2 regions of the Roseobacter cerffii genome follow, and region 2 is predicted to be linked to the other one. Evidence: riboswitches for the same ligand, from Rfam matches in the RefSeq annotation. Region 2 holds a riboswitch; the other holds the start of a gene.
What was found. Region 2 has a riboswitch for cobalamin ahead of nrdH (glutaredoxin-like protein NrdH). Riboswitches for the same ligand answer to the same signal wherever they lie in the genome.
Positions count from the first base shown of each region.

Region 1: it holds a riboswitch for cobalamin, as region 2 does, so the genes downstream of both, ACVC7O_RS22710 (energy-coupling factor ABC transporter permease) here and nrdH (glutaredoxin-like protein NrdH) in region 2, are expected to answer to the same signal.

Region 1 covers NZ_JBTBYJ010000004.1:66,242-88,399, forward strand. The annotation lists gene ACVC7O_RS22695 (M23 family metallopeptidase) at 206-1,360, shown strand; gene ACVC7O_RS22700 (DUF411 domain-containing protein) at 1,364-1,819, shown strand; partial or broken gene lspA (signal peptidase II) at 1,904-2,391, shown strand; cobalamin riboswitch at 2,497-2,691, shown strand; gene ACVC7O_RS22710 (energy-coupling factor ABC transporter permease) at 2,738-3,415, shown strand; gene mntR (manganese-binding transcriptional regulator MntR) at 3,455-3,925, opposite strand; gene ACVC7O_RS22720 (cytochrome c peroxidase) at 4,018-5,898, shown strand; gene ACVC7O_RS22725 (phosphate/phosphite/phosphonate ABC transporter substrate-binding protein) at 5,898-6,773, shown strand; gene ACVC7O_RS22730 (phosphonate ABC transporter ATP-binding protein) at 6,770-7,552, shown strand; gene phnE (phosphonate ABC transporter, permease protein PhnE) at 7,552-8,310, shown strand; gene ACVC7O_RS22740 (L,D-transpeptidase family protein) at 8,346-8,843, opposite strand; gene ACVC7O_RS22745 (TRAP transporter large permease subunit) at 8,896-10,263, opposite strand; gene ACVC7O_RS22750 (TRAP transporter small permease subunit) at 10,277-10,909, opposite strand; gene ACVC7O_RS22755 (heavy metal translocating P-type ATPase) at 10,806-13,175, opposite strand; gene ACVC7O_RS22760 (hypothetical protein) at 13,341-13,619, shown strand; gene ACVC7O_RS22765 (L,D-transpeptidase) at 13,689-14,351, opposite strand; gene ACVC7O_RS22770 (disulfide bond formation protein B) at 14,564-15,076, opposite strand; gene ACVC7O_RS22775 (DsbA family protein) at 15,250-16,032, shown strand; gene ACVC7O_RS22780 (rhodanese-like domain-containing protein) at 16,092-16,547, shown strand; gene ACVC7O_RS22785 (protein-disulfide reductase DsbD family protein) at 16,564-18,678, shown strand; gene cueR (Cu(I)-responsive transcriptional regulator) at 18,761-19,162, opposite strand; gene ACVC7O_RS22795 (heavy metal translocating P-type ATPase) at 19,175-21,685, opposite strand; gene ACVC7O_RS22800 (DUF2933 domain-containing protein) at 21,892-22,158, shown strand, end outside.
Region 2 covers NZ_JBTBYJ010000003.1:115,088-122,893, reverse strand. The annotation lists gene ACVC7O_RS22305 (homocysteine S-methyltransferase family protein) at 1-729, shown strand, start outside; gene metH (methionine synthase) at 726-3,455, shown strand; cobalamin riboswitch at 3,490-3,691, shown strand; gene nrdH (glutaredoxin-like protein NrdH) at 3,835-4,056, shown strand; gene nrdI (class Ib ribonucleoside-diphosphate reductase assembly flavoprotein NrdI) at 4,082-4,486, shown strand; gene nrdE (class 1b ribonucleoside-diphosphate reductase subunit alpha) at 4,468-6,627, shown strand; gene nrdF (class 1b ribonucleoside-diphosphate reductase subunit beta) at 6,637-7,611, shown strand; gene ACVC7O_RS22275 (pyrophosphohydrolase domain-containing protein) at 7,611-7,806, shown strand, end outside.

The sequences.
Region 1 (22,158 bases), on a different replicon from region 2:
AATTAGAACAATCGCGGCAGGTTTCGCAATCCTATCGGTGGGCGGGTTGGTAATATTGAACATCTGGTCAAAGGATCCGGTTCCCCCAGGTCTGGCTGCTGCAACCACATGGTCACCACCCCAGCTCACGCTTCCCGCGCCTGTTGAAAGGGAAATACCGCAGTTTTCGCAACCACGGGCGGAGCCCGCAATACCAGTCCTGTCGATGCCACGTCTGGAGGTTGCGATGGCCGATACTTTCTTACCGACGATAGAACCTCCGCTCACCAACTGGTCACGCGAGATCGCCACCGGCGAGACGCTCGACATCGTTCTTGAAGAAGCAGGTCTTTCAGCGACCGATCGTACCGAGGTCGCTCTGGCTCTCGGCGCGGAATATGATCTGAGGCGACTTAGGCCGGGGCACTCGGTCACCGTTGTCTCGACGATGGACGGCAGCCCGCGCAGCGTCGCGCTCTCCGTCGAGGACGGTGTGCGGATCGAGGCGATCTTTGGCGAAGAGTTAGCCACGCAGGTCGTGACCCCGGATCCCGAGTTCATAACATTGGCCGGCGAAGCGGTGATCGACAGCTCGCTTTTCGCCGCGCTCGAAGACGCTCGAATGCCCGCCCGCTTCGCTGTCGATCTGGCACAGATGCTGGGTGGAACCGTTGACTTTCGTCGTGAGATGACCGGCGGAGAAACACTTCGGCTACTGTGGCGTGAGGCCCGTGTTGGCGAGGACAGGATCGGCCAGCCGGAACTGACCTTTGCATCGCTGGAGATCGGCGGCGCACTTTATGAGGTTGTCTGGCCGGAAAACGGAAGTGGTCAGGCCACGATCTACGTCGATGGCACCGTTCTCCGCGTTTTTGCACAGCCTGTCGAAGGGGCGCGATTAAGCTCGGTATTTGGCCGCCGTACGCACCCGGTCTACGGCAATGTCCGGATGCACACAGGTGTCGATTTCGCGGCGGCAAGCGGAACGCCGGTTCGAGCGACGGCACCGGGACGGGTCAGCTTTATCGGCTGGCGGGGCGGCTATGGTCGCGTAGTCGAAATCGCCCACGGCTCGGACACCATGACTCGCTATGCGCATCTCAGCGCCGTGCCGGAGGGTCTGGCACAAGGCCAACGCGTTGCAGCGGGGGATGTGATCGGCCGCGTCGGCGCGACTGGCACGGCGACAGGTCCGAACCTGCACTACGAAGTCCTCGTGGATGGGCGCCCTACTGACCCCCTCTCTGACGACAGACTTGCCGAAGCGGCTGAGAGCGAAGCGGATGATACAGCCGCGCGATTGCGTCTGGCCGAGGCGCGCGCGCTTCTGAATGAAAACCTCGGCAGCGAGATTGCCGAAACGACAACCGAAAGGCTCTGACCCATGAAACGCATGACCCAAGCTCTTGCCATCACGCTCGCCCTGTTACCAGCGGCGCAGGCTCTCGCGGAGGCAACCCCAATTGACGTCCGCAAGACCAATGGATGCGGTTGCTGTTTGTCCTGGATGAATCATCTCGAAGAGAACGGCTTCGCACCAACAGGTCAGGACATGTTTGGTGGCCTTCTCGTTCGCTTCAAGCTCGACAACGGAGTTCCGCAGCGCATGGTCTCCTGCCACACCGCGCTCGTCGAAGGTTACGTGATCGAAGGCCATGTCCCGGCCGCTGACATCCACCGCCTTCTCAATGAGCGACCGGACGCCGTCGGCCTCGCCGTTCCGGGGATGCCCTATGGCTCGCCCGGCATGGGGCCAGAAGACGACCGCGAGGCCTACGACGTATACTTGATCCACGAGGATGGTTCGACTTCGGTCTATGCGAGCTATCCAGAAAGCTGAGCACGTTCAGGATGGGTCATATGTGTCTGACAATCCACGGCGCAAACTTCGCGCTGATTGCCGACGTCTGGGTTGGGTGACGCAATGCGTGCGTTCAAAGGAGAACCAGCCATCGGGGTCCTTGCCGCCCTCATAGCTTTCGTGGTCGATCAGGTCACGAAGGCTATCGTCGTATCAAATGCGAGCGTCTTGAATGCCGGGGTGTCGGTGGTCCCAGGGTTCGATCTTAGTTCCACCGCAACGATGGCGTGACCTTTGGACTTCTCGGAGGTGCGCCGTGGTGGAGCCTTGTGGTCCTTGCACTCGCCATCTGTGCTTGGCTCGCTGCCATGATGCTTCGCACACGGAACCGCATCGAAGCAATTGCCTACGGTTCGATCATCGGAGGCGCGCTCGGCAATGTTGTGGACCGCCTCAGGTTCCGGGCCGTGACGGATTTCCTCGATTTCTACCTTGGCTCCGCGCACTGGCCGGCCTTCAACATGGCGGACATTTTTGTAGTCGGCGGTGTCGGGTTGCTTCTGCTCGCGCCGATGTTGTGGAATGGGTGTCGGACCGAACCGCGGAGGTGATTTGACGGCAGTCTATTGACTGGACGGTGTCAAACTTTCGCTATGCTCTGGTTCGAAAAATTGAAGTCCAAGAGAGCCGCTCCATTGACGAAGCCAATGAATTTGTGCCTAGCTATTTTTCGCGGTGATCGAGTGTTTAGGGCGCTCGATTGAAAAGGGAACGGGGTGAGAAACCTCGGCTGCCCCTGCAACTGTAAGCGGCGAGCAAGCCCGAAACTGCACCACTGACACATGTGTTGGGAAGGTCCGGGGGCGCGTTGAACCGCGAGCCAGGAGACCTGCCGCCAACGCAACGCCGAAAGTTCGGCACTAAATGTCGTCAGGAAGGACGGCAAGGAGACTTGATATGCACATTGAACCCGGCGTCGTGGACGGCGCAAAAATGGTCCTCGCTTATGGCACAGCAGCCGCTGCAGGGGGTTACTCCCTCAAACTTGCAGCCGACGACCTGAAATCACACTCGGCTGTCTCATTTGGCGTCCGCAGCGTTCTTGCTGTCGCAGCGGTTTTTCTGTTTTTCGAAGTCTTCCCGCACTTTGCCGTTGGCATCTCGGAAGTTCACTTCATTCTAGGGACAACTATTCTGCTACTTCTTGGCGCTGGACCAGCAGCGGTCGGCTTAGCAGGCGGTTTGCTAGTCCAAGGTATGTTCTTCGCGCCAACCGACATGCCCATGTTCTTTGTCAACGTCACCACGTTGCTCTTCCCGCTCTTCGCCATTGACGCTTTGGCCAAGCGCATCATTCCGGAACAGAAGGCTTTTGTTGACTGCAACTACAGTGAAGTCCTCAAGCTGTCTTTCGCCTACCAAGGTGGCGTGATCGCATGGGTCGCTTTCTGGGCACTATATGGTCAGGGCTTTGGTGCTGAAAACATGTCTGCTGTGGCCAGCTTCGGAGCGGCCTATTTGCTCGTTGTGCTGGTGGAACCAGTGGCTGACTTGGCCGTCCTTGCGGGAGCAAAATTGCTGCGCGACACCAAGCAACGCGGTCTGTTCACACAACGGTTGTTTAGTCCAGCGTAACCCTAAATGAAAATCCTGCGGCTGGTCGACTGACCAGCCTCAGCCTTCTTGGGTAGTATTGCCAATAGCTTTTTCGAAGGCAGCCAGCGTTTCGTCGCTCACATGATGTTCGATGCCTTCCGCATCACGTTCTGCAGTTTCCTCGTCGATTCCGAGGCTTAGAAGGAATGCAACCACAATCCGGTGCCGTCTACGACAGGCCTCGGCCAACGCCCGGCCCTGCTCAGTCAGAAAAATTGCGCGGTAGCGCTCACGCTGCACCAAACCTGCCGATTTCAATCGCGAGATGTTCTTCGTGACGGTTGGGGGCTTCACACCCAATCGTTCGGCAATTTCGACAGGACGCGCTTCTCCTCGGGTTTCAATCAACTCCGCAATCAGCTCGACGTAATCCTCTGCCATCTCGCTTTCATGCGCTTGGCGCACGATCGCAAAACCTTCCGCCTGCGCTTCCGGAGCCCGTTCCACGGGTTGAATGGTTTCACTGTCATGTGATTGCGGCTTCGTCATATCCGGACTTTGCCTTCTCCCTGAACAATTGACAACTTGTTTGCTTTGGGTAGATAATTTAGACACGGCTAACTTTTAGACTGGAGGCCATAGTGATTGGAAAGTTCTTTGGCTTGCTGGCTGCGGCGTGGATTGGTGTAATCGGCGCACTTGGGCCAGCCCATGCAACGCCGGCAAGGGAAGCCCCTTGGTTGCCAGAGGCGGCCGCTTACCGGCTCACGCTGTTTCTGGGCAATCTGGAGCCAATCCCCTGGGGCCAGGTCGAAGCTGCCTGGTCCGATCCATATCACAACTCAGAGTTTCCCTTGGGCGCGCTTGCATGGTTGAACGCGAAGAGTGACATCGGTGCGGAACCCGTGCTGGACGCGATTGCGCGACGAGATCGTCAGGCCCTTTTCGAAGCCTCGACGCAAACAATCGCGCACAGAATCGAAGAGGAGTTGGACCGCGCGCTCAACGCGGACGATCCAGCCACCGCGAAGCAGGCCGTACAAACCGCGCGCGAACTCTACCGCGCTTTTGCAGATGGCGTCGCCGCAGCCGACGCCGAGGCCGCGCGCCAAATTGGCCGTGCATGGCTGGAGCTAAACAACAGCACAGGCTCCGCCGGAGTCCTTGGCGCAGGAGCGACACCTGCTGACCGAGAAGCGATGAACGCTGCACGGATAACCATCTCACGCTATCTCGCTGAGAATTACCTGCTAGGCGACTTCGACCCAAGGCCACAGCTTACTCCATTGCCTGAAACGGCCATACTTAGTGGTCGCGACATCGACTTACCGCCGAGCCTTCCACCGGGGGCGGATATCTTTGATCAGGACCCTTTACCGCTGCTTGTCCTCAACTTCGAGGAACAGGGAATCGACGAGACGGACTTGCCGCTCATCGCCTACGGCGACATGCTCTTCGACAGTGCCCAGATATTCGGTGGACCCGCGCAGGATCTTGGGATCGCGTGTTCGACCTGCCACAATCGGTCGGACATCAATCAGCGGCTCTTCATTCCGGGTGCCAGTCATCAGCCCGGTGCCGTCGATGTCGACGGCGCCTTCTTCAATCCGATTTTCAACGACCGGCGTGACGATCCGCTCGATATTCCCAGCCTGCGCGGCCTGCGGTTTACCGGACCCTATGGCCGGGACGGTCGGTTTGCATCACTGCGCGACTTTACGCGCAATGTGATCGTCAACGAATTTGCTGGCGCGGAACCAACACCCTTCATGCTGGATGCACTGGTCGCCTATATGCAGGAATTCGATTTTCTTCCAAATGCCATGCTGACAACGGACGGCCAGTTGACCGAGGCCGCCACAGATGCGGCGGTGCGCGGGGAAATCCTTTTCAACCAAAACTTCGAGGGGCTCGGCGACCGGTCCTGTGCCAGCTGCCATGTGCCAAGCGGCAACTTCCTGGACCGGCAGGCGCATGATATCGGATCGGTTGCTCCGGGCTATTCGGGCGCGCGCTCAGGTGCCCTCGATACGCCCACGCTTCTTGGAACGGTCTATACCGCACCTTACTTTCACGATGGTTCGCTGCCGACACTTGCCAGTGTCGTGGACTGGTTCAACGACACAAAATCGCTTGGCCTCACGGAGGCTGACCAAGCAGACCTGACCGCCTATCTCGAAACCATCGGCGCAGCGGACGAACCCTATGAGGCCTTCGATGCCGAGAATACGCCCTTCCGGCTCGCTTTCGCTGAACTGACGACATTCGCGTCGACGCTGGACACGCTGCTACCCCGCCGGGACGCAGAACACATCCTTCTCTTGGTCGACACAGTCGGGGCGGACCTTGCGGCTGACGCAAGTACAATGTCCAATCTATCTGCTCGCCCGGACGTCTATGCGCTTGCCGAGCGGTTGAACCAGGTTGGCGCGGCCGTGCGCGCAGTGGACTGGGACACCGCAGAGGCAAACTGGACGGCATTCAAGGCCGAGGCCCTGACACTCGAAGCGAGGGCATTTTGATGCAAGTCCGTTTGAATCGCAGATCATTGCTGGCCCTGTCTGCCGCGGGTGCGTTGTCTCTGGGAACACCTCTTACGGCCCAAGAGACGAGCCTACGCCTCGCATTCATACCGCAAGAAAATCCGGACAAGTTGCTTGGCGACATTGCGGCGATCACCGATTGGCTCGCCGATCAAATCGGTGTTCCAGTCGAGGGTTTTGTGACGATCGATCACGCTGCAGCCGTCGAAGCGCTTCGCAACGGCGACGCCGATATCTCGTTCATGGGCGCCCTGCCCTTCGTGCTGGCCGAGGCCGAGATCGGTGCGGTACCGCTCCTGTCCGAAGTCTACCGTGACGCACCAAGCTATACAGGTCGCATCTTCGTGCGCCGCGACAGCGGGATCGAGACGCTTGCCAATCTCCGTGACAAAGACATTGCGTTCGCTGATCCCATTTCGGAGTCGGGTTACCTCTATCCCCTTGCCGAATTCGTAGACGCAGGTTTGATCGCTGCACCGAACGATGCAGACGCGTTTTTTGGCCGCGTGTTTTTTGCAGGTGGCTATCAGCAGGCCATGCAGGCGATGGCCGAGGGCCTTGTCGACGCCGCGGGCGCGAGCCAGTACGCCGATCTCCTACTCAGCCCCGAACAACAAGCCCAGGTGACCTGGATCGCAGAAAGCGATGCGATCCCCAGCCATGTGGTTATCGCGCGACCCGGACTCGATGCAGGGCTTCGCGCGCGATTTGTCGACGCGATGTTGCAGCTTAACGCGCCGGAAAACCGCGACCTTCTCCGCTATCTCTATGGACCTGATGGATATGTCAGAGCGGATACAGCCAACTATGAAGGGGTGCGCGCCATGGCGCGGCGCTATGGGCTGCTGGGATGACATCCGCCTTTCAAATTGATGATCTCAGCTACGCTCATCCGGGTGCAGAACTTCGTGCGTTGGAGCATGTCTCTCTTGCTGCGCCTGAAGGCGAGAGTATTGCTTTGCTGGGTCCGTCCGGTGCGGGCAAGACCACATTGCTGACTTTGCTCGATGGGCGACTTCGCGGCTGGCGCGGTCGCGCGGCAGTACTGGGGGCACCCCTTGACCCCGATCATCCGCCCGCACGCGCCCGACGGCCCGACACCGGCTTCGTGTTCCAGGAATTTGCCTTGGTCGAGCGCTCTTCGGTGCTGCGCAACGTACTGAACGGACGCCTTGGCCGCATGTCGCCGTTGCGCGCGGTCCTTTGGAGGCCCACCTCTAGAGACTTCGAACTTGCGCGATCCGCCCTGGCGGATTGCGGCATCGCGGATCTGGCAGAGCGCCGGGTCGATAGCCTCAGCGGAGGGCAACGGCAACGCGTTGCCATAGCGCGCTGTCTTGCACAGGAACCTCGCCTAGTCCTTGCTGACGAACCGATCAGCAACCTCGATCCTGCACGCGCGACCGAGATCCTGACTTTGCTGACCGGAGCGGTACGTGCGCGGGGTGCGAGCGTGATGTTCTCGTCACACCAGCCAGACCTCGCCCGACGCTTTGCGGATCGTATTCTAGGCATGCGGGATGGGCGGATTGCTTTTGACGTCGCGGTTAACGACCTGAGTGAAACCGCAACGGCCGAGCTTTATCGCGAGGCTGGGATCCCTTCCGGTACCGGCCTCAGGGCGGTCAGCTGATGAGGTCGCGCGGGTTGGGCAGTTTTGCTGCCGGCGTCCTCATTGCTGGCGCGATCCTTTGGTCCTTTCTGACGACCGACGTCGAACTGTCGCGTCTCTTGTCAGCAGGCCCCCGGATTGCCGACTTCCTCGGCCGTATGGTGCCGCCCGATACAACCGTCATGAATGAAATCGTGAAAGGTAGCGCCGAAACATTGCGCATCGCGATCCTGGGGTCCTTGGGCGCGGTGTTTCTCTCCGTACCGCTCGGGATACTCGCATCCGAAACAATGGTTTCCTCGGTTGTCTTTCGTCCCGTCCGCACCTTGCTTGCCCTCATTCGCGCGGTCCCGCTGATCCTTGTCGCTATGCTCATGGTGGGCGCTGTTGGGCTTGGCCCTCTGCCTGGCATCATCGCGGTTGCCATTCACGCGACCGGCATGCTCGCAAAGTTCTATGCCGAAGCGATCGACAGTGTATCCCGCGCGCCGATTGCAGCACTGGAAAGTGCTGGCGCGGGACCGCTAGCGCGACTCAGGCACGCAATCTGGCCGCAAATGGCACCCGTCGTCGCGCGCGACACGATCTTTCGGTTCGAACTAAACCTGCGCGAGTCGCTGATCCTGGGCATCGTCGGTGCAGGTGGGATTGGGTTCTACATCCAGACGTATGTGCGGTCGTTTCAGTACGACAAGGCGGCAAGCGTGACCTTGGCCGTGATCGCCATGGTAATCACCATCGAGGCAATCAACGTGGCGCTCAGACGGCGGTTTGCGTAAACCAACTCAGCGAAAACCGATCCGAGGCCTTCGGTTTAAGCGTAGATATCGATGGGTGTCCCGTCCTTGACCATGGCGTAGATGTCTTCGATCTCCCGGTCGGTGACCGAAATGCATCCTGCTGTCCAATCCCGCTTGTCCGTAGGATCAATACCTGGGCGTGGTCCACCGTGAATGAAGATATCGCCGCCGGGCGAACGACCCTGCGCCCTTGCAAATGCGATGTCCGCCTCGTTGGGGTACGAGATCCCAATGGAAAGATGAAACAGGCTTTCAGGATTTCGCCTGTCAATTACATAGGAGCCTTCTGGTGTGCGCCCGTCCCCTTCAAACTGCTTATGACCTTCGGGTGCAAAGCCGAGGCCCATTGGGAAAGTTCGCAATACGCGCTCATTACCATCGAGTACAAGCAAGCGCTGACCCTTGTATAATCGCAAACGGGTCACCTCTGGCCCGCGATACGTACGAAACTTGCTGGCGCATCCGGCCAAAAAAGTGGCCATGAAGCCAGCGAGAAACAGACGTCGTTTCATAGGAACTGCTCGGCTTGTCCTTCATTATTAATCATCTGAATACCACGAAAAGTCAGTTGAACATAGGTGTATCAGACCCTGCCAGGACGAATTCCGGAAGCCAGGTGATCAGTTTTGGCCACCACGCCAGCAGTGCAATGAGCAAAACTTCGATTACAACGAGTGGTGCGGCACCCCTGTAGATGTCCGCGAGATTTACGCTCGGAGGCGCTGCCATCTTAGCAAAAAACAAGGCATAGCCGAAGGGAGGCGTCAGAAATGACGTCTGGAGGGCGAGAGCGATGAGGCCGGCCAGCCATACTTGCGAAAAGTACTCCGACCCAACATGATCAGAGAAATCCAACTGCCCGAATACGGGCAGCAATATCGGCAGAAGCACGAGGAGAATTTCGATCCAGTCGAAGACGAACCCCAGTACAAGGATAATGCCGAGCAACAACGTCAGCGTCATCCAACGACCCATCTCAAATCCAGTGATCCACTCCAGCAAGACTTCCCGGCCATCCAGGAGATTGAAGCTGAGCGAGAATATCGCTGCGCCAACGACAATAAAAAATACCATGGATGTCATGGATGCAGTCTGCACAATTGTCTTGTTGAGACGATCCAGCGTCATGCGACCACGAAACGCCATGACCAACAGGCTGCCAAAAACGCCGATACCTGCGGCCTCCGAAAGCGTCGCGATCCCGCCTACGATGCTGAGAGGGATGGCCGCAATGACAGCTATGGCGATCATCACAGAGAGGACATCGCGAGTCGTTGGCTTATCGGCAGCTGGCAGAGAGACATCGATGGTTTTGCGAAGTGTGGCTCCGAAGTAGATTGAAAAGAGCGAAACAAGGAGAAGGACCGGCACGACAAGAGCTGTGTACATTAATGCAATTTTTAGCTGAAAAACGTTAGAGACGAAGAACAGCAAAACAGCCGGCGGAAAGACGACACCAAGCGCACCTGAGGCCGCCACTGCCGATCCCGCTACCGAGGCCGAATACCCCGATCGCAACATTGGCGCATAGGCCACCAACGCGACTGTCACGACAGATGCTCCGATGACGCCAGCGGCAGGCGCAAGGATAAGGCCGATAAGCAAAGTCGCGATTGCATATCGCCCTGGTACCGATTTCAGAACATGACCCAATGTCCTAAACAAGGTCGCGGCAATACCACTGGCATTCAACACCAACCCCAGAAAGATCAGCAGTGGCACACTGGTGAATTGTACGCCTTCATTTGTCAGAATGCCGCGCACCCGCAGATAGATCAGGCCCAGATGGCCAAAATCGGTAACGCCTATCCAGACGGCCGCAATGAAGGCCAGAAATCCAGTTGCGGTGAGTACAAGCGCAACCGGAAATCCGCTGAATACTCCAAGGCCCAAGAGCCCCAGCATGGTAACCGTCAGAAACTCAGTCTCCATGGGGATGGTCTTCTTAAGAGAGCGGTGCGATTTGGTCGCGCCGCCCTCGAAGGAAAGCGATATTCCGTGAACTCACGACAAGACCGGCGAGACCGAGAAGTGCAGGACCGGCCACAGCGGCGAGGCGCCGCACCCAGATGTCCAGCTCTGCGTACTTGGTTGTCCGCATCAAACCGTCCCATCCATAGTAAGTAAGAATGACCGCGAGAGGTAGGAGCACGAAAAGACAGCCACCTAGTTCGATCCAGGCCAGGAATCGTTGCGTCCAGTTTCGCCGAAAGACGTCCACACGGACATGGCCGTCTCGGAGATAGGTAAATCCAAATGTCATGAATATCAGGATGAATAATATTGATGTAGAAAGGTCCGGAAGAATCGCTGACACTCCGAGTTGCAATTTGCGGTCGAGCATTTGAAGCCCAGTGAAGAACGCAATTGGGACGACCGTAAGCCAGGCAGTCACGACCCCTGCGGCACGGATGAACGCCTCCGTTCGTTCAAGTAATCGCACTTTTCCCTCCTTACCCCTCTTCGGAGGCTTACTAGTGGCCGTGGGCGATCGCTCCGCTGGCCATGTTTTCCCCAATTGTCTGCCCACCGCGCGGGTCAGAGGTGTGGTGCTTGGTTTTGAGTAGGCGCAACGCATTTGCTACCACCAGCAGCGACACGCCAACGTCTGCGGCAATGGCCCCCCACATCGATGCCATCCCAAACGCGGTCGCCACCACGAAAACGGCCTTGGTTGCCAACGAGATTGCGATGTTTTGACGGATGATCGACATCGCACGGCGGGAATGGCTGATGAGCCAAGGCACCCTGCCAATGTCATCGGTCATTAGGGCAATGTCCGCCGTCTCGATCGCCGCATCTGAGCCAACTGCGCCCATCGCGATGGCATAATGCGCCCGTGCCATGGCGGGGGCATCGTTTACCCCATCGCCGATCATGGCAACCATATCGTGCGCTTCGACAAGTTCTTCGATGGCCGTCACCTTGTCCTCGGGCAGAAGCTCTGCGCGTATTTCGTCGATGCCGACCTCTGCCGCGACTGCACGTGCAGTGCGTTCGTTGTCGCCTGTCAGCATGACGATGGTGTTCACACCCTGGGCGTGCAGACGTGCCACGATTTCCTTGGCGTCGGAGCGGATGCGGTCACGCAGTTCCAGAATACCCGTCACCCCGGTTTCATCACCTACAGCTACCAGCGTGCTGCCGGCCCCTTCGATCCGATCCCGGAGGTCTGTCGGAATGGCCATACCAAACCCTTTTTCCTCCGCAAACCGGTCGGAACCGAGCCAGACCGCGCGGTCCCCTACCCTGCCCTCAAGCCCGCGCCCCGGCACGGTCCGCGTGTCCTCTGCCGCGGATACGTCAAGACCGTCGGCCTCTGCTCGTGCAAGGATGGCGCGCGCGAGAGGGTGGGAGGATCGCGCTTCGAGCGCCGCCGCCAAGCTCATCAGATCCTGCGTCGATGCATTCCCGAGCGGATACACTGCGGCCACTTCCGGTTCGCCCATGGTGATCGTACCGGTCTTATCCATCGCCAAGGCTGAGGTGCGCCCCGGTGCTTCAACATAGGCGCCGCCCTTGATGAGCACCCCGGCGCGGGCCGAGGCTGTGAGCGCGGCGACGATGGAGACGGGCGTCGAAATGACCAGCGCACAGGGACAGGCGATCACCAGAAGGACAAGGGCGTTGTAAAACCAGTAATCCCAGGCCCCACCAAAGACGAGCGGTGGCAGCACCGCGATGGCGATGGCGAGCGCCATCACGATGGGCGTGTAGACACGCGCAAATTTCGTCACCCACTGCTCCACGGGTGCGCGGCGGGCGTTGGCGTCACCCACCATGCGAATAATCTTGGCGAGCACCGTGTCCGAGGCTGCCTTGGTGGCGCGCACAGTCAAAGTGCCTTCACCATTGATCGTACCCGCGTAAACCTCGTCGCCCACGTCCTTTGGTACCAGCGCGCTTTCTCCGGTGATTGGGGCCTGGTCGACAGCTCCTGCCCCATCCACAACCTCACCATCCAACGGGATGCGGTCGCCGCCGCGCACCACGAAATGAGCGTTGATGGAAACGGCAGACGCGGGAACATCCGCTTCCGAACCGTCTTCGTAAACAACCCTCGCTGTCGGTGGCGCGAGGTCGAGCAAAGCCGAGACAGCGTTCCTTGCGCGTCCGACACTCCAGCTTTCAAGGTAAAGCGAGAGAGAGAAAAAGAACGCGACCGTTGCCGCCTCGAAGAACTCGCCGAGGCCGATGGCCCCGGCAACTGCGACAACCATCAGGAGATTCATGTCGGGCGATGCGCGCCGCGCAGATGACCACGCCTTCGGGGCCACAAGCCATACGCCGGCCAGGATCGCGATAGCAAAAAGACTCGCTTCGACCAAAGGCATCGCTGCCTCGCCATGGCCGGAAAAGAGACCAATCGCACCACCCATGCCCGTTTCCGCGATGTGATACAGAAACCCCGCCGCCCAGAAGCCACCGCTCAGCAGGGTGAACAGGCGCTGACGGGCCAGATGCGCGAGTTGACCCTCTGATGCGTTCTCGGCATCCCAGGGCTTCGCACTCATACCCGTGGTCGCAACCAGTTGGGTGATCTCACTGTCTGACGCTGCCTTGGCGCTTTCGAGTATGATCATACGTCCGTTGATGACATCGAACGCCAGGTGTTCCACCCCGCCGACTTTCGGTCCGACGACCTTGTTAAGGATCGCCACCTCTTCTGCGCAATCGAGACCGCTGACCTGAAAACTCCGGCCCGCCCCATTTTGTGGCAGGGCTCCAGACTCTTCGTTTGAAGGGCTCCCGCCACAGCAGGCATGTTCGCTTACACATGTTTCCGATTTGGCTCCATCAGCTGAGTGTACTTCAGGTGCCACAGTTTCTGAGTCGGCAGTCATTCACTGTCTCCAGAATCATTGTTTGACTGGACCGTAACCCCTACAGTCGCTAGAGGTTCAAGATGTATTTTGGCTCGTGTAGACTTCTCAGTGTAAAGGGCAGGCTCGTCTACCAAGAACCAATCGACGAGAATGCGATCGGCGCAGAAAGGTGACAAGAAACTTATGCAAATTCAGAAATATGTCAGACGACTTGGACCTGCGCTTATCGGGGCTCTACTGCTTGGCGCATGTGACACAACGGGTCAGAACGCAACCCAAAACATCGGCAATCTGCCAGAGGCTGTCCTAGAGTTGGCTGGCCCAGGTCAAAACCTTGCGACAGCCCGGTTCCGCGAAGAGGACGGATGCTACTGGTACGAACACAACGGACCTGTTGAAAAGACCTTGCTCCCGCTCAGAACAGCTGGTGGTAACCCCATTTGCGTTGCGCGGGAGGGCTGACCGCTCTCCAGCGAAACTCAGCTCTCGTCCAAAGCCGGGAGACAGTAAAGCAGGATACATTCGCAAACGCTAGCTCCCGGAAACAACGCTCTGTTCGGCAGAATACAGGTATGCTGTCGATCCGATCGCGACATTTGGATAGAGATCATTGATATGCGCCATAACCATGCGCACACATCCCGAGCTTGCGCGACCCCCGATTGACCTTGGCTGAGGCGACCCGTGGATGCGAAGATAAGTGTCTCGATTGCCGACGTAGAGATAGAGCGCGCGCGATCCGAGCGCATTCGTCGGTCCCGGCTCCATCCCATCCGCAAATTCTGCGTATTCAGGATTTCGTTCGATCATGGATGCCGTGGGCGTCCAGTGTGGCCATTCGACCTTCCGCCGAATGGTGTAGGTTCCCGGTTCGTAGAGATTTCCGCGCGCGATAGCCACGCCATACCGCATCGCGGTGCCACCTTCTTCAATGTGATAGAGATAGCGAGCGACCGCATCAACGTGGATATCACCTGGCACAAGGCCGTCTTTCGCAGCAACACGTTGAGGCAGAAAACGGGGATGCAGACCCCACGGGTTCGATGTCGCCGGGTCATAATTGGCTGGTGTTACCCGAGAATCCCATGACGCTTTTTGGCTGGCCGTTGGCCAGCTTTTTGCCAACACGGGGCTTGCCAACGGCGCCGAGAACAATGCGGCGCTCGTTGAAATGAAATGACGTCGTGTCAGCATTAATCGTACTCCAGCTTCTAATTCGAACAGTCTTGCGGCATTTCGCCATCGAGTTCATATCGTGGTGATACAACCTCAAGCAACTATAGGTTCAAGTGGCCATCTCTGTTTTCTGGTCAAGATTTCTTGAGTAACGGGGCTGATCAAACAGTCGAATTTGACTTTTCACATGTCATTTGTCCTCGACTGTCTTGGATGCACCTATCTCGTCATCAAGGGTTTGATTGCGCGATCCAAGAGCGAGCGAAAAGGTGTTTGTAGGCGGCAAGGGCCCAAAGCACTGCGAGCGCAAGACTAAGAATTGCGTTCCAACTGGCCATTGAGAGGGACAAAAACTCCCACGCAACTTCGTCAAACATCACTAGGGTTGACGGTCCCGATGCCGCGGTTGGCAACAGGTCCGCGCCTGACAAGTTCGACATATCAAGACCAGACCCAGTGCATGACGTCGGTCCTTCCCACCATCCTCGCTCTACGCCTGTATGAAAAAAACCAATGCCTGCTGTTGTGAGCGCGGCAGCAGCACCTGCCGTCAAGAGGAGTAGGGTGGGCACGCCTGTTAGGAGCAGCACGCCAATTGCCACAGCGATACCGTGAGGATACCTTTGCCAGATGCACATCGCGCACGGCGCATAGCCAAACGATTGAAACGCAAATGCCGACAAGAGAAGTGTTGCTGACCCGATCGCAGCTAACAGCCCAAAGTTTTTTCCCGTAACCGACATTGATCTGTTTCCTGTCGGGGTCTTGCAGAATGTAGGCGCGCCCGAGCTTCGAGTATTTCCGTATCGCGCCAACTCAATGTTTTCACTAGAAGAAATGTATCGGTTTGTAATGTTGACCTACTCCAAGACGGGGCGGTACGACGTCGCACGTGATCCCTTTCGCAAGGCCTCAGATGGATTCCAAGAAACGATCAACACTCTTGACGATCGGTGCGATCATCGCGGGCTATGCCGCGCTTCGAACCGTGCCCTCTTTGCTGCCGGAAAAACTTGAACTTGAAGCACTCGATCGTCCGAAAGGCTTCCGGAGATTTATCGCCGGTGAGACATCCGGATCGTTTGACGCGTTCGTCGGCTTGGACAGTCCGGACAGTGTGGATGTCGCAGCACGGAAGGCCGCGGCTATCGAGCGAGTCTCAGCAGATATCTGCGGCGCTCTCTACGGAGACCTCGACATGAGCAATGCACGTATCCCTTTGGCATCATTTTCTGACTATTATTGTCCTTTTTGCAGGGTACAAACCAAGAGCTTCGCCGATATGACAAGCAAAATGCCAGATCAGGTTGCAATAGCGTGGCACGAGCTTCCTCTGCTGGGCGACAGCTCTAATCTGGCAGCAAAGGCGGCCTTGGCCGCCAAGCGTCAGGGTGCCTATGTCGCATTCCAGGAACGTTTGATGACCTCGCCATTTCAAGCCACACCGGAATACCTTGCCCGTCTCTCTGAAGATCTGGGCGTTGATGGCGAACAATTGGTCGCCGACATGGAGAGTCCCGAAGTCGCGCGCGAGCTGGAAAATAGCGCGGCTCTCGCGCAGGTTTTTGCCTTTGTTGGCACACCTGCCCTCGTCATCGGCCGTACAGTTGTCCAAGGTCAGGTCAGTGACAGAATGATACGAAGGATCATTGACCTTGAGCGCGAGGAGGGCTGGGACGTTGCCTGTGTGTCGGCCTGACAAACCTATGCTGTCTGCTGTTCTCTCCGCCTTCCTCTTCTATCGAGATTGGAGACGGCATGGATAGACGGCACTTCATCCTACTAGCTCCTGCGTTGGTCATGGTCCCCTATTCTGTGACGGCCGCCACGCGCAAAGTCTGGTCAGCCGTCGAAGCCTCGGACGCGTTGGCGCAGGGCGAGATCTCCCTGATTGATATTCGTTCACGCGTTGAGTGGATGGACACAGCTGTGGCGAAAGACGCCTGGCCGATCAGTATGCATGAACCGAGGTTTGAGCAGAGGTTGTTCGCTGCACGCGATCAGTCCGGCGAAAAACCAATCGCCTTGATCTGTGCCACAGGAGGGCGGAGTGGCCGTCTATTGAGCGCTCTAAATCGAGCGGGATACCCGGACTTCATCGATGTCTCAGAAGGCATGTTGGGATCACCGAAAGGACCAGGCTGGATCGCCCGCGGTTTGCCTGTCACTGATCTGGAGGTGGCCTTGGCCAATCTGCCGGAGGTTCTCCGTTGATCGCGGATCTGAGTCCGTGAAGGGAGCGGTTTCTCAATTCGGGGCAGGGTTGCTGTCGATTGTGTTGGGTTGCGTAAGCATTCTTGCCTCCGCTGGCGCCGATGCCGCGGAATCCGAGACTTTTTCAAATCCTGCGGTCACGGCACGCCTGATCTCGGCAGAAGACGGGATTGCGCCGGATGCCGCCTCCGTTTCCCTTGGATTGGCCTTGGAGTACGGCGAGGGCTGGAAAGGATATTGGCGCACGCCCGGCGAGGTTGGTTTAGCACCCGAAATCAACTGGTCGGGTTCAACCAATCTGAAATCCGCGGAGCTCCTCTGGCCCGCGCCGGAACGGTTCGAGGCCTTCGGGATCGAGAACTTCGGCTATTCAGATCAGGTTGTCTTACCGATCCGCGCGAGACTTGAGGACGCCGGCCAGCCTCTGGAACTGCGTGCCCGCGTGTCCCTGCTGACATGCTCGACTGTCTGTGTCCCGCATGACTTCGAACTGTCACTCGCCCTGCCACAAGGCGTCGGGATCGATACAAACTCGGCTCGCCAGATTGCTACTTACGCCGATCGCGTTCCCGCGCTACCCGAGAACAGCGATATCAGGATCTCGGTCACGGCCCTCGATACGCGCGACTCGGCTCTTGTCGTCGTGGTAACGAGCGACACGCCGTTCGGTAAAGTCGACGTGTTCCCGGAATTCGGACCCCTTGTGACCTTTGGCAAACCAGATATCCGCTTGGATCGCGATAGAACGGAACTCTGGGCACAAATACCGATCAACGCCTGGACCGATGATCATGCAGAGCCTTCGGTGACGATCACAGACACCGCACGTGCACTCACGGCGCCGATCACGCTCACTTCCGAGCCCCCTGCCCCACCGTTTGCGAGCGCGGATCCTCGGGCGAGTGTGCTCAAGGTCGTGGCGGTTGCCGCCATCGCCTTTCTTGGGGGTCTGATCCTGAATGTCATGCCCTGCGTGTTGCCCGTTCTATCGATCAAACTCACATCCGTTCTGAAGGCAACCGGACAATCCCTGCAGGTGACACGCAACGGCTTCCTGATTTCAGCTTTGGGGGTACTGGCTTTTGTCTGGGCGCTTGCGGTTGCCTTACTTTTACTTCAATGGGTCGGAATGTCTGTCGGCTGGGGTGTACAGTTCCAAAACCCGGTCTTCGTGACGCTGATGTTCATGGTCATCGCCGTCTTTGCGGCCAATCTCTTCGGTGCATTCGAGATAACCCTGCCCGCGGCCCTTCAAGACCGCCTGGGTGCCAGTAGTGCCAGAGCCGGGTACATCTCAGACTTTGGCACCGGATTGCTTGCGGCCATCCTCGCCACGCCGTGTTCCGCCCCGTTCCTCGGCACCGCGATCACCTTTGCGCTCGCGGGCACACCAATGGACGTGATGGTGATATTCACGGCGCTCGGTCTTGGACTGGCCCTGCCCTACTTCGTCATCGCCGCACGCCCCGACTGGGTCACGCGGCTGCCCCGTCCCGGGCGATGGATGCTTCTGGTCCGGCTGCTTCTTGGCGGTCTGTTGATGGCAACAGCCGCTTGGCTCTTGTTCGTTCTTGTCGGCGTGGCGGGTGGGCGGGCAGCTGCCTTCATCTCGGCACTCACAGCTGTGTTCATCGTCGCCGCATCAATCCCACGGGTAAACCAATGGGCACGGCGTGCGGTTCTCAGCGCCTGTGTCCTTCTGGCAATTTTCGGGGCGGGTTTCATCTCAATGCCTGGCCGCACCACTGCGGCGGTTGATGCGACATCTCACTGGCAGAATTTCGAACCTCTCGGCATCGCGCGCCGTGTCTCCGAGGGGGAGACCGTGTTCGTCGATGTGACCGCAGATTGGTGTCTGACCTGTAAAGCCAACAAGGCTCTCGTGCTCGACAGGGATCCAGTGCGTGCGCGGTTGCGCGGCGGTTCCGTGATTGCCATGCAAGCGGATTGGACCCGCCCGGATGACAACATCGCGCGGTTTCTCGAGCGGTATGACCGCTACGGCATTCCGTTCAATATCGTCTTCGGGCCAGGGGCGCCTTCCGGCATCGCTCTCCCGGAAGTCTTGACGCCACAGGTGGTGCTCGATGCGCTCGACACTGCTTCTGTGCGCAGTCTCGCCTCGGAATAACACCATTTCTTACGCTGGGATTCCTTCGGTTTTCTCAAAATCACGGGTCCAGCACTTAAGGTTTTCTAAATCAGATGCGTTTTCAGGGGAGGTTCTTCAACTCACCAGAGAGATCCTTCAAGATCGGGCAATCCGGTCGGTGGTCTCCGTGACAGGCCTCGACGAGATGAGACAAGGTCTCGCGCATCTCCTGAAGCTGAGCGATCTTGTCGTCGATTGCGCTCAGGTGCTCTTCAGCGATGGTCTTCACCTGGGCGCTTTCCCGCGTTTCGTCCTCATAGAGGCTCAAGAGATTGCGGCAATCCTCAATCGAGAACCCGAGCGCGCGCGCGCGACCCAGGAATGCAAGCTTGTGCAGATCGGTCTCGCGGAACGCGCGGTATCCATTACCGCTGCGCTGCGGCCTGACCAGGCCGATATCCTCGTAATAGCGGATGGTTTTGGGCGGGATGCCCGACCGCTCTGCAACTTCTCCAATGTTCACGATACCATCCTCCTATTCTGCGGGTTGGGTCTGTGCACTGATCCGTGGTGCGGCGGTGTCTCTGTCTTCACGTAAGGCCGGTGCGATGCGGCGCAGACGCAGCGCGTTTGTCAGAACCGATACTGATGACAGGGCCATCGCACCCGCCGCAAAGACCGGGGAAAGAAGCAAGCCAAAGGCCGGATAGAGAACCCCGGCGGCGACCGGGATGAGCGCGACATTGTAGCCAAAGGCCCAGACGAGGTTCTGGCGAATATTCGACATTGTGCGCCTGGAAACCTCGACCGCATTCACTACGCCGCGCAGATCGCCCGACATCAAGACCACATCGGCGGATTCGATGGCGACATCGGTCCCGGTGCCGATGGCGATGCCGACATCCGCATGGGCCAGAGCCGGCGCATCATTGATGCCGTCGCCCACGAAAGCGATCTTTCGGTCTCCTGCACGCAGATCGTCGAGGGCTGCGACCTTGCCATCCGGCAGGACTCCCGCGATGACATGGTCGATTCCGGTCTCGCGTGCGATGGCCTCCGCCGTCTCGCGTTTGTCTCCGGTGATCATCGCAACCTTGAAACCCCGCGCGTGCAGGGCTGCAATGGCCTCCTGGCTGGCGGGTTTCACGGGGTCCGCCACGGCGATCACAGCGGCCAGTTTGCCGTCGATTGCCGCATAAAGCGCTGTCCGGCCCCGCCCTGCCAACTCGGCTTCGGTTTCGAGCAAGGCGGCGATGTCAATGCCTTCGCGGGTCATGTAACGGTCCGCGCCGACCATCACCTCCTGACCTTCAACTGTTGCGGCGACGCCATAACCCGTGATCGACCGGAAGCCCGTGGCAGTCGGAATGGCGATCCCTTCTGTCTGCGCGCCGCGCACAATGGCTTCGGCGATGGGATGCTCAGACTGGGCCTCGACGGCCGCGATAAAGCCCAGCAACCTGTCACGGTCCAGACCCTCGGCGGGGACCAGATCGGTCAGCGACGGTTGACCTTCGGTAACAGTCCCCGTCTTGTCGAGAGCAATGACATCGACTTCGGATAAGGCCTGGAGCGCATCCCCCTTTCGGAACAAGACCCCCATTTCTGCAGCGCGTCCGGTGCCCACCATGATCGACGTGGGCGTGGCCAAACCCATGGCGCAGGGACAGGCGATGATCAAAACCGAAACGCCGGCGACCAGCGCGAAGGTCAAAGCTGGGTCCGGTCCGACAAGCAACCAGATCACAACCGTGAGCGCTGCGAGCACCATGACGGCAGGCACGAACCACAGGGTCACGCGGTCAACTAGGCCCTGGATGGGCAGCTTGGCGCCTTGAGCCTCTTCAACCATGCGGATGATCTGCGCGAGTGTGGTATCCGAACCGACCCGTGCGGCCTTGAACGTCAGGCTCCCGGTGCCGTTGACGGTCCCGCCTGTGACAGCGGCACCCGCGGCTTTCTGCACAGGCACAGGCTCTCCAGTGATCATGCTCTCATCGACATTACTCGATCCTTCCGTCACCTCGCCATCCACGGGGATCCGTTCACCCGGTCGGACAAGGATCACATCGCCAACGGCGAGTGCGTCGACATCGACCTCCGCCGTTTCACCGCCCCGAATCACGCGCGCGGTGCGGACCTGCAGGCCCAGCAGAGCCTGAATCGCAGCGCCGGTGCGGCCCTTGGCGCGAGCTTCGAGCCATCGGCCAATCAGAATGAGGACGACGATGACCGCAGCGGCCTCAAAATATACCGCGCGTACTCCCTCTGGCAGAAGTCCGGGAAGAAAGGTTGCGACCACCGAATATCCCCAGGCCGCGCCGGTGCCGACGGCAACGAGGCTGTTCATGTCCGGCGCGCCTTTGAAAAGCGCGGGATACCCCCTGGTGTAGAAATGGCGTCCCGGTCCGAAGAGAACGAGTGTCGCGAGGACGAACTGGATGATCCAAGACGTTTGAACACCAATCGTCGTCATCACCAAGTGATGAAATGCCGGAATGAGATGGGACCCCATTTCGAGGATGAAGACCGGCAGCGTTAGAATTGCTGCCAAAAGGACGCTGCGGCGCAGTCCGTCGGCTTCTTCTGCCTTGCGAAGGGCGCGCGACTGGCTCGCCTGCGCCTCGGCAATCTCGGAGGGATAACCAATTGCCGCCGATGCGGCCATCAAGTCGCCCAAGGATGCCGCACCCTCGAGATACTCGACCGTCGCCGTTTCTGCTGCCAGGTTCACGCTGACAGAAAGCACTCCGGACACGTCCGCCAATGCCTGGTCCACCTGTCCGACGCAAGACGCGCAGGACATGGACGCAATGTTCAAGGTGACCTTGGATGTCCGCGCGGGATACCCCATGGAGGCAAGCGCCTGTGTGGCGTCGGTCAGTCGAGACGGATCATCCAGCGAAAGGCGCGCCGTCTCAGACGCGAGGTTGACGGCGACGTCGGAAACCCCGTCGAGCCCAGCCAAGGCCTTTTCAACACGTCCCACGCAGGATGCACAGGTCATGCCTTCGATGCTGAGCGTTGTTTGGCTGGTGTCGGTCATGGCGTGTTACCTCGATTGCGTACTTGAGGCAGATATAGGGCTTCCAGTCACTGGAAGCTCAAGGGGTCATCGGAGATTTCTTTTTGGGGCCGGCACAGTATCAACCTAAAGCATCTCTAACCCCTTGTTTCCAATTGAAATGTATCGATTTGTAAACTTGTCGGACAAGTCATTGGTGCGCTATCCACCGGTTAGGAGAGTGCCCGATGAAAATGTCAGATCAGGGAAAGCAGCCGCAGAATTCAAAGATGATGCACGTCGGCATGTGGGTATGCTGCGCGGTGATGCTTCTTCCGCTGCTTGTTTTCTTTGTCCGAGGCGGCTCGTTTTCTGGCTTGCAGGACAGTTTGGGCGTTCTGGCACCAATCGCCCTTTGCCTCGGCGCACATGGCGTGATGTTCTTTTTCATGGGCAAGTCCTGCCATGGAGATCGCAAGACATCGGACAGCGACGCGCCCGGCGTGGCAAAAACC
Region 2 (7,806 bases):
GAGGATGCGGTCCATGATCTGAACGTCGCCGGTGCGCAGGTAGCTCGCCGCGCGGCGGACCGGGCAACAGCAGAGGACGGAAAGCCACGTTTTGTCGCCGGTGCTGTTGGGCCAACCAATCGCACGGCCAGCATCAGCCCAGATGTCAATGACCCCGGCTTCCGGGCCGTCAGCTTCGATGATCTGCGCATCGCCTATGGTCAGCAGATCGACGGGCTGATTGCAGGTGGGTCTGACCTCATCCTGATCGAGACGATCTTTGACACGCTGAACGCCAAGGCCGCGATTTTCGCCGCATTTGAGGCCTTCACGCGGGCAGGCAAGCGCCTGCCCATCATGATTTCGGGAACCATCACCGATGCTTCGGGCCGGACGCTCTCGGGGCAAACACCAACCGCATTTTGGCATTCCGTTGCCCACGCACGTCCGTTCACAGTCGGCCTGAACTGCGCGCTTGGAGCCGAGGCGATGCGCCCCCATATGGCCGAGATCGCGGGCGTCGCGACGTCATTGACCTGTGCCTATCCCAACGCCGGCCTGCCAAACGCCTTTGGCGCCTATGATGAGACGCCAGATCAGACCGCCGCGCAGGTTGAAGACTTTGCCCGCGATGGAATCGTTAATGTTGTGGGCGGTTGCTGTGGCACGACGCCCGATCATATCCGCGCGATTGCCGAGGCTGTGGCCCCGTTCGACCCACGATCCATTGCGGGCAAGGTCGCCGCATGACGGAACGATACCTGCGCCTTTCGGGCCTAGAGCCCTTTGTGCTGACCCAGGACATCCCCTTCGTGAACGTGGGCGAGCGGACGAATGTCACGGGCTCCGCCCGGTTCCGCAAACTGATCGTGAACCGCGATTATGCGACCGCCTTAGAGGTCGCGCGGGATCAGGTTGAGAACGGCGCGCAGATCATTGATGTGAACATGGACGAGGGGCTGATCGACAGCAGACAGGCGATGATCGAGTTCCTGAACCTGATCGCGTCAGAGCCGGACATCGCCCGCGTCCCGATCATGATCGACAGCTCCAAATGGGAGGTGATAGAGGCCGGCCTGCAATGCGTGCAGGGCAAGCCAGTCGTGAACTCCATCAGTCTGAAGGAAGGCGAGGACGCCTTCCGTCATCACGCCGGACTCTGCCTTGCCTATGGCGCGGCGGTCGTGGTGATGGCGTTTGATGAGGACGGCCAGGCCGACACGTGCGCGCGCAAGACCGAGATCTGCGCGCGCGCCTATCGCATCCTCGTCGAGGAGATGGGCTTCCCGCCCGAGGACATCATCTTTGATCCGAACATCTTTGCCGTCGCCACCGGCATCGAAGAACATGACAATTACGGTGTTGATTTCATCGAAGCAACGCGATGGATCCGCCGAAACCTGCCCCACACCCATGTCTCGGGCGGCGTCTCGAACCTGTCGTTCAGCTTCCGCGGCAATGAGCCGGTACGCGAGGCGATGCATGCCGTGTTTCTATATCATGCTATCAATGCGGGCATGGACATGGGCATCGTGAACGCGGGTCAACTCGCCGTCTACGATCAGATCGACCCCGAGCTACGTGAGGCCTGCGAGGACGTGGTCCTGAATCGCACGCCGAAATCGGGGACAGCGACTGAGAACCTGCTTGAGATCGCGGGGCGCTTCAAATGCGACAGGCGCGAAGAGAAAGTGCGTGATCTGACCTGGCGCACGTGGACCGTAGAGAAGCGGCTTGAGCATGCGCTCGTGAATGGCATCACCGAATTCATCGAGGACGATACCGAAGAAGCGCGCCAAGCCGCCGAACGCCCGCTACACGTCATCGAAGGTCCGCTGATGGCGGGGATGAACGTGGTGGGCGACCTTTTTGGGGCGGGCAAGATGTTCCTGCCGCAGGTCGTCAAATCCGCGCGGGTGATGAAGCAGGCCGTGGCGGTGCTGCTGCCTTACATGGAGGAGGAAAAGCGTCAGAACGGCGGTGATGGGCGCGAAAGTGCTGGCAAGATCCTGATGGCGACCGTGAAGGGCGACGTGCATGACATCGGCAAGAACATCGTGGGCGTTGTCCTTGCTTGCAACAATTACGAGATCGTGGACCTGGGCGTGATGGTCCCGCCGCAAAAGATCCTGGAGGTCGCGCGGGAGGAAAGAGTGGACATCATTGGGCTCTCGGGGCTTATCACGCCGTCGCTCGATGAGATGGTGCATCTCGCCTCCGAAATGGAGCGAGAGGACTTCGATATCCCGCTGCTGATCGGGGGCGCGACAACGTCCAAGGTCCACACGGCGGTCAAGATCGCACCGCGCTATGCCAAGGGCCAAACGGTCTATGTCACGGATGCCAGCCGCGCGGTGGGCGTCGTCGGCGCACTGCTTAGCCCGACGCAGAAATCCGATTACGTCGCCGCCATTCAGGCGGAATACACCGACGTCGCCGAGAAGCACGAACGCGGTGAGCGTGCCAAGAACCGTCTGCCCCTGGCCGCCGCACGCACAAACGCACTGACGCTGGATTGGGACGCCTATGCGCCCGTTGCCCCGTCCTTCACGGGCACGCGCACCGTCGACGATTGGGATCTCGCCGAGATAGCGCGTTACATTGACTGGACGCCCTTCTTCCAGACCTGGGAGATGCGCGGGGTTTACCCAAAGATCCTTGACGATGAGCGACAAGGCGAGGCCGCCCGGGCGCTTTTTGCTGACGCTCAAGAGATGCTCGAGCGGATCATTTCGGAACGCTGGTTTACACCTCGCGCGGTCGTCGGCTTCTGGCCTGCCAATGCGGTGGGCGACGACATTCGCCTTTTCACCGGCGGTGACCGATCCGAAACGCTTGCCACCCTGCACACCTTGCGGCAGCAAACGTCGAAACGCCGGGATCGTCCCAATCTCGCCCTCTCGGATTTCGTTGCGCCAGAGGGCAAGGGTGCGGATCATGTGGGCGGTTTTGTGGTGACCGCGGGCCCGGAAGAGATTGAGATCGCCGAGCGGCTCGACAAGGCCAACGACAATTACGGATCCATCCTGGTCAAGGCCCTGGCCGACCGCTTTGCCGAGGCCATGGCCGAGATGTTGCACGAACGCGTGCGGCGGGACTACTGGGGCTACGCTCAGGGCGAAGCCTTCGACCCACAGGCCCTGATCGGCGAGCCCTACGATGGCATCCGCCCTGCTCCAGGTTACCCCGCGCAGCCGGATCATACCGAAAAGCGCACTTTGTTCTCTTTACTGGATGCCGAGGCGGCCACCGGCGTCACCCTGACGGACAGCATGGCCATGTGGCCGGGGTCCTCTGTCTCCGGTCTCTATATCGGGCACCCGGAGAGCTACTACTTTGGCGTCGGCAAGGTCGAACGCGATCAGGTCGCCGACTACGCGGAGCGTAAAGGCATGGATATGGAAGAAGCAGAACGCTGGCTGGCACCGGTACTGAACTACATCCCGACCGCAACACCTCGTAAAGCTGCTGCTTGAGTATACTACATATTGACAGGCTGGGCGATTCGAGGCCTATTGGATGTGTCATGGTTTTCCGGGGCGACTCGGGAAGGCAACAGGGAAGCCGGTGCGGAACATACCTCCTAATCCGGCGCTGCCCCCGCAACTGTGAGCGGTAAGCAAAGCTGAAGATGTCACTGGGTACATGCCCGGGAAGGCCAGCTGAGCCACGACCCGCGAGCCAGGAGACCTGCCGTGATGGACAACGACAACCAAAGGCGGTGGGCCTTGGGGAGCGTATGTGATCCGTCGCCTGTCTTGTGCGCGGTCCCTTCGTGCCCCTTTGCCCCCAAAGAAACGGCAGAAACACCCCCTCAAGCAGCGAAGCGATAGGGGATAGTCAGAGGGACAGACCATGAGCATCACCGTTTACTCCAAACCAGCCTGCGTGCAGTGCACAGCCACAACCCGCGCGCTTGAGGCCCGTGGTCTTGATTACGAGGTCATAGACCTGACCGAAGACGACGCGGCGATGACGCAAGTCTCCGAATTGGGCTATCGTCAGGTCCCGGTCGTGATCGCGGGCGAGGATCACTGGGCGGGTTTCCGGCCAGACCTGATCGGCCGACTGGCCTGATCCAGTGTCGGGGCCCGAAACAAAAATCGTCTACTTTTCCTCTCGTTCGGGCAACACAGCGCGGTTCGTGGCGGGCCTCGGTCTGCCTGCGCAACGCATCCCGATTGCGGGAGATGGCGTGCCCTGCCCGGCAAATCCTTTCGTGCTGATCTGCCCGACCTATGCGGACGGTGAGGGCCGCGGTGCGGTTCCCAAACAGGTGATCCGCTTTCTCAACGATCCGCAACGCCGCGCGCTCCTGCGCGGTGTCATTGCCGGTGGCAACCGCAACTTCGGCGCGACCTTCGCCCTCGCGGGCGAGGTAATCGCGAAAAAATGCAATGTGTCCGTGCTCTACCGATTTGAGCTGGCTGGCACCGATACCGATATCGCCCGCGTGCGCGCCGGGCTGGACACATTTTGGAGGCAGACATGCTCGATACCGGCCTGAAGACCGACCCGATCAGTGGCGCACTTGATGAGACGCTCGACTATCACGCGCTCAACGCGATGCTTAATCTCTATGACGAGGACGGAAATATCCGGTTTGACGCTGATCGGATGGCTGCGCGGCAGTACTTCCTGCAGCACGTGAACCAGAACACGGTCTTCTTTCACAGCTTGGATGAAAAGCTCGGGTATCTCGTTGACGAAGGGTACTATGAACCAGAGGTGCTGAACCAATACTCCAAGACTTTCATCGCCGCCATTTGGGACGCAGCCTATGCCAAGAAGTTCCGGTTCCCGACATTCCTCGGCGCGTTCAAATACTACACCTCTTACACGCTCAAGACGCGCGACGGGCAGCGCTATCTCGAGCGCTATGAGGACCGGGTGGTTATGGTGGCCCTTGCGTTGGCGCGGGGTGACGAGGCGCTGGCGATGTCTTTCATGGAAGAGATCATCTCGGGCCGCTTCCAGCCTGCGACACCGACATTCCTGAACGCAGGTAAGAAATCGCGCGGCGAGTTGATTTCCTGCTTTCTTCTGCGCATCGAAGACAACATGGAGTCCATCGGACGCGCTATCAACTCGTCGCTGCAACTCTCAAAGCGTGGCGGCGGCGTAGCCCTAATGCTAACGAACCTGCGGGAGCATGGCGCGCCGATCAAAGGGATCGAAAACCAGTCTTCTGGCGTGATCCCGGTGATGAAATTGCTCGAAGACAGCTTTTCCTACGCCAACCAGCTTGGGGCGCGGCAGGGGGCTGGAGCGGTTTACCTCAACGCCCACCACCCGGACATTCTGCGCTTCCTCGACACCAAGCGCGAAAACGCAGACGAAAAGATCCGCATCAAGACCCTGTCCCTTGGCGTGGTGATCCCGGATGTTACGTTTGAATTGGCCAAGCGGAACGAGGAGATGTACCTCTTCTCGCCCCACGACGTCGAAAAGGTCTACGGCGTGCCCTTCTCCGACATCTCCATCACCGAAAAATACGACGAGATGGTCGACGACAAGCGCATCCGCAAGTCCAAGATCAACGCGCGCGAATTCTTCCAGACGTTGGCCGAAATCCAGTTCGAAAGCGGCTATCCATACATCATGTTCGAAGACACGGTGAACGCCGCGAACCCAATTTCGGGGCGCATCACGATGTCGAACTTGTGTTCCGAAATCCTGCAGGTGAACGAGGCGTCCGAGTTCAATGACGACCTGGGCTACAAGCACCTCGGCACCGATATCTCGTGCAACCTCGGGTCTTTGAACATCGCTAAGACGATGGACGGTCCGGACCTCGGTGCAACGGTTGAGAGCGCCATTCGCGCACTGACCGCTGTGTCCGAGATGTCGGCGATCGATAGCGTACCCTCGATCCGCCGCGGCAACGACGAGGCGCATGCTGTGGGTCTGGGCCAGATGAATTTGCATGGGTTCTTGGCGCGGGAACGCATCCACTACGGCTCGCCGGAAGGCATCGACTTCACCCGCGTCTACTTTGCCGCCGTGGCCTTTCACGCCATCCGGGCCTCGAACGCGATAGCGCGGGAAAAGGGCGAGACCTTCAAGGATTTCGAGACGTCGAAATACTCAGATGGCAGTTTCTTCGACAAATACACCGACCGCGATTGGTTGCCGGAGACGGACACCGTCACCGCACTCATGGCGCGTTTCGGTGTTGAGCTTCCGACGCGCGACGATTGGGCTGCACTCAAGACAGCGGTGGTGAAAGATGGGCTCTACAATCGGAACCTTCAAGCTGTCCCACCCACCGGGTCGATCAGCTACATCAACAACTCGACCTCCTCGATCCACCCCATCGTGTCGAAAATCGAAATCCGCAAAGAGGGTAAGATCGGCCGCGTCTACTACCCCGCCGCCTTCATGAACAACGACAACCTCGAGTACTACCGCGACGCCTATGAAATCGGGCCAGAGGCGCTGATCGAAACCTATGCCGCGGCCACAGAACATGTGGACCAAGGCCTGTCGCTCACGCTTTTCTTCCCGGCGGAGGCCACGACCCGTGATATCAATCGCGCCCAAATCCTGGCCTGGAAGAAGGGTATCAAGACCATCTACTACGTGCGCCTGCGCCAATCCGCCTTGGAAGGGACGGAAGTGCAAGGCTGCGTTTCCTGCACGCTTTGAGGTGACACTATGAAGGATATCGTCGAGACCCGCACCATCCCCCGCGCGATCAACTGGAACCGCTTGCAGGACGACAAGGACCTTGAGGTCTGGAACCGGCTCACGGTCAATTTCTGGCTGCCCGAAAAGGTGCCGCTGTCGAATGACGTGCAAAGCTGGGCGACGCTCCGCCCGGAAGAACAGCAGCTCACCATCCGCGTCTTCACCGGCCTCACACTGCTCGACACGATCCAGGGCGCCGTGGGTGCGCCTGCGATGATGAAGGACGTGCAGACCCCCCATGAAGAGGCTGTGCTGACCAACATCGCCTTCATGGAATCTGTCCACGCCCGCAGCTATTCGTCAGTCTTTTCGACGCTGTGCCAGACCAAAGAGGTGGACGAGGCCTTCCGCTGGTCCGAAGAAAACCCGCATCTGCAGGAAAAAGCGCGGCTGATCCTCGACAAATACGACAGCGCAGGTGACCCACTGAAGCGCAAGATCGCAAGCGTTTTCCTCGAAAGCTTCCTGTTCTATTCGGGCTTCTATCTGCCCATGTACTGGTCCAGCCGTGCAAAGCTCACGAACACGGCTGACCTCATTCGCCTGATCATTCGCGATGAGGCGATCCACGGCTACTACATCGGCTACAAATTCCAGCGCGCGCAGGAAAGGCTGCCCGAGGCGGACCGCACAGAGCTCAAGGAATTTGCTTTTGCCCTGATGTTCGACCTTTACGAAATCGAAGCGCGCTATACCGAGGAACTCTATGACGGGCTCGGCCTAACCGAAGATGTCAAAGCCTTCCTTCATTACAACGCCAACAAGGCGCTGCAAAACCTCGGCTACGAGGCGCTGTTCCCGGATGCCGCCTGCGAGGTGAACCCAGCCATCCTCGCCGCGCTCAGCCCCGACAGTGAGAACCACGATTTCTTCTCTGGTTCGGGATCGTCCTATGTCATCGGCAAAGCAGTCGCTACCGAAGACGAGGATTGGGATTTCTGATGGCGCGCGACACCCTTGCGATTGTCCGCGAATGGCACGAGGCGTTTGACGTGCCTGTCGAGGATGCGCCCACGATCCCAAAGCACCGGGCGCAGATGCGGCTCGATATCCTGGAAGAGGAAGTTGCCGAACTGCGTGCGGCCGTTGAAGCGGGCGATCTGGTCGAAGCGCTCGATGCGCTTTGCGACATCCAGT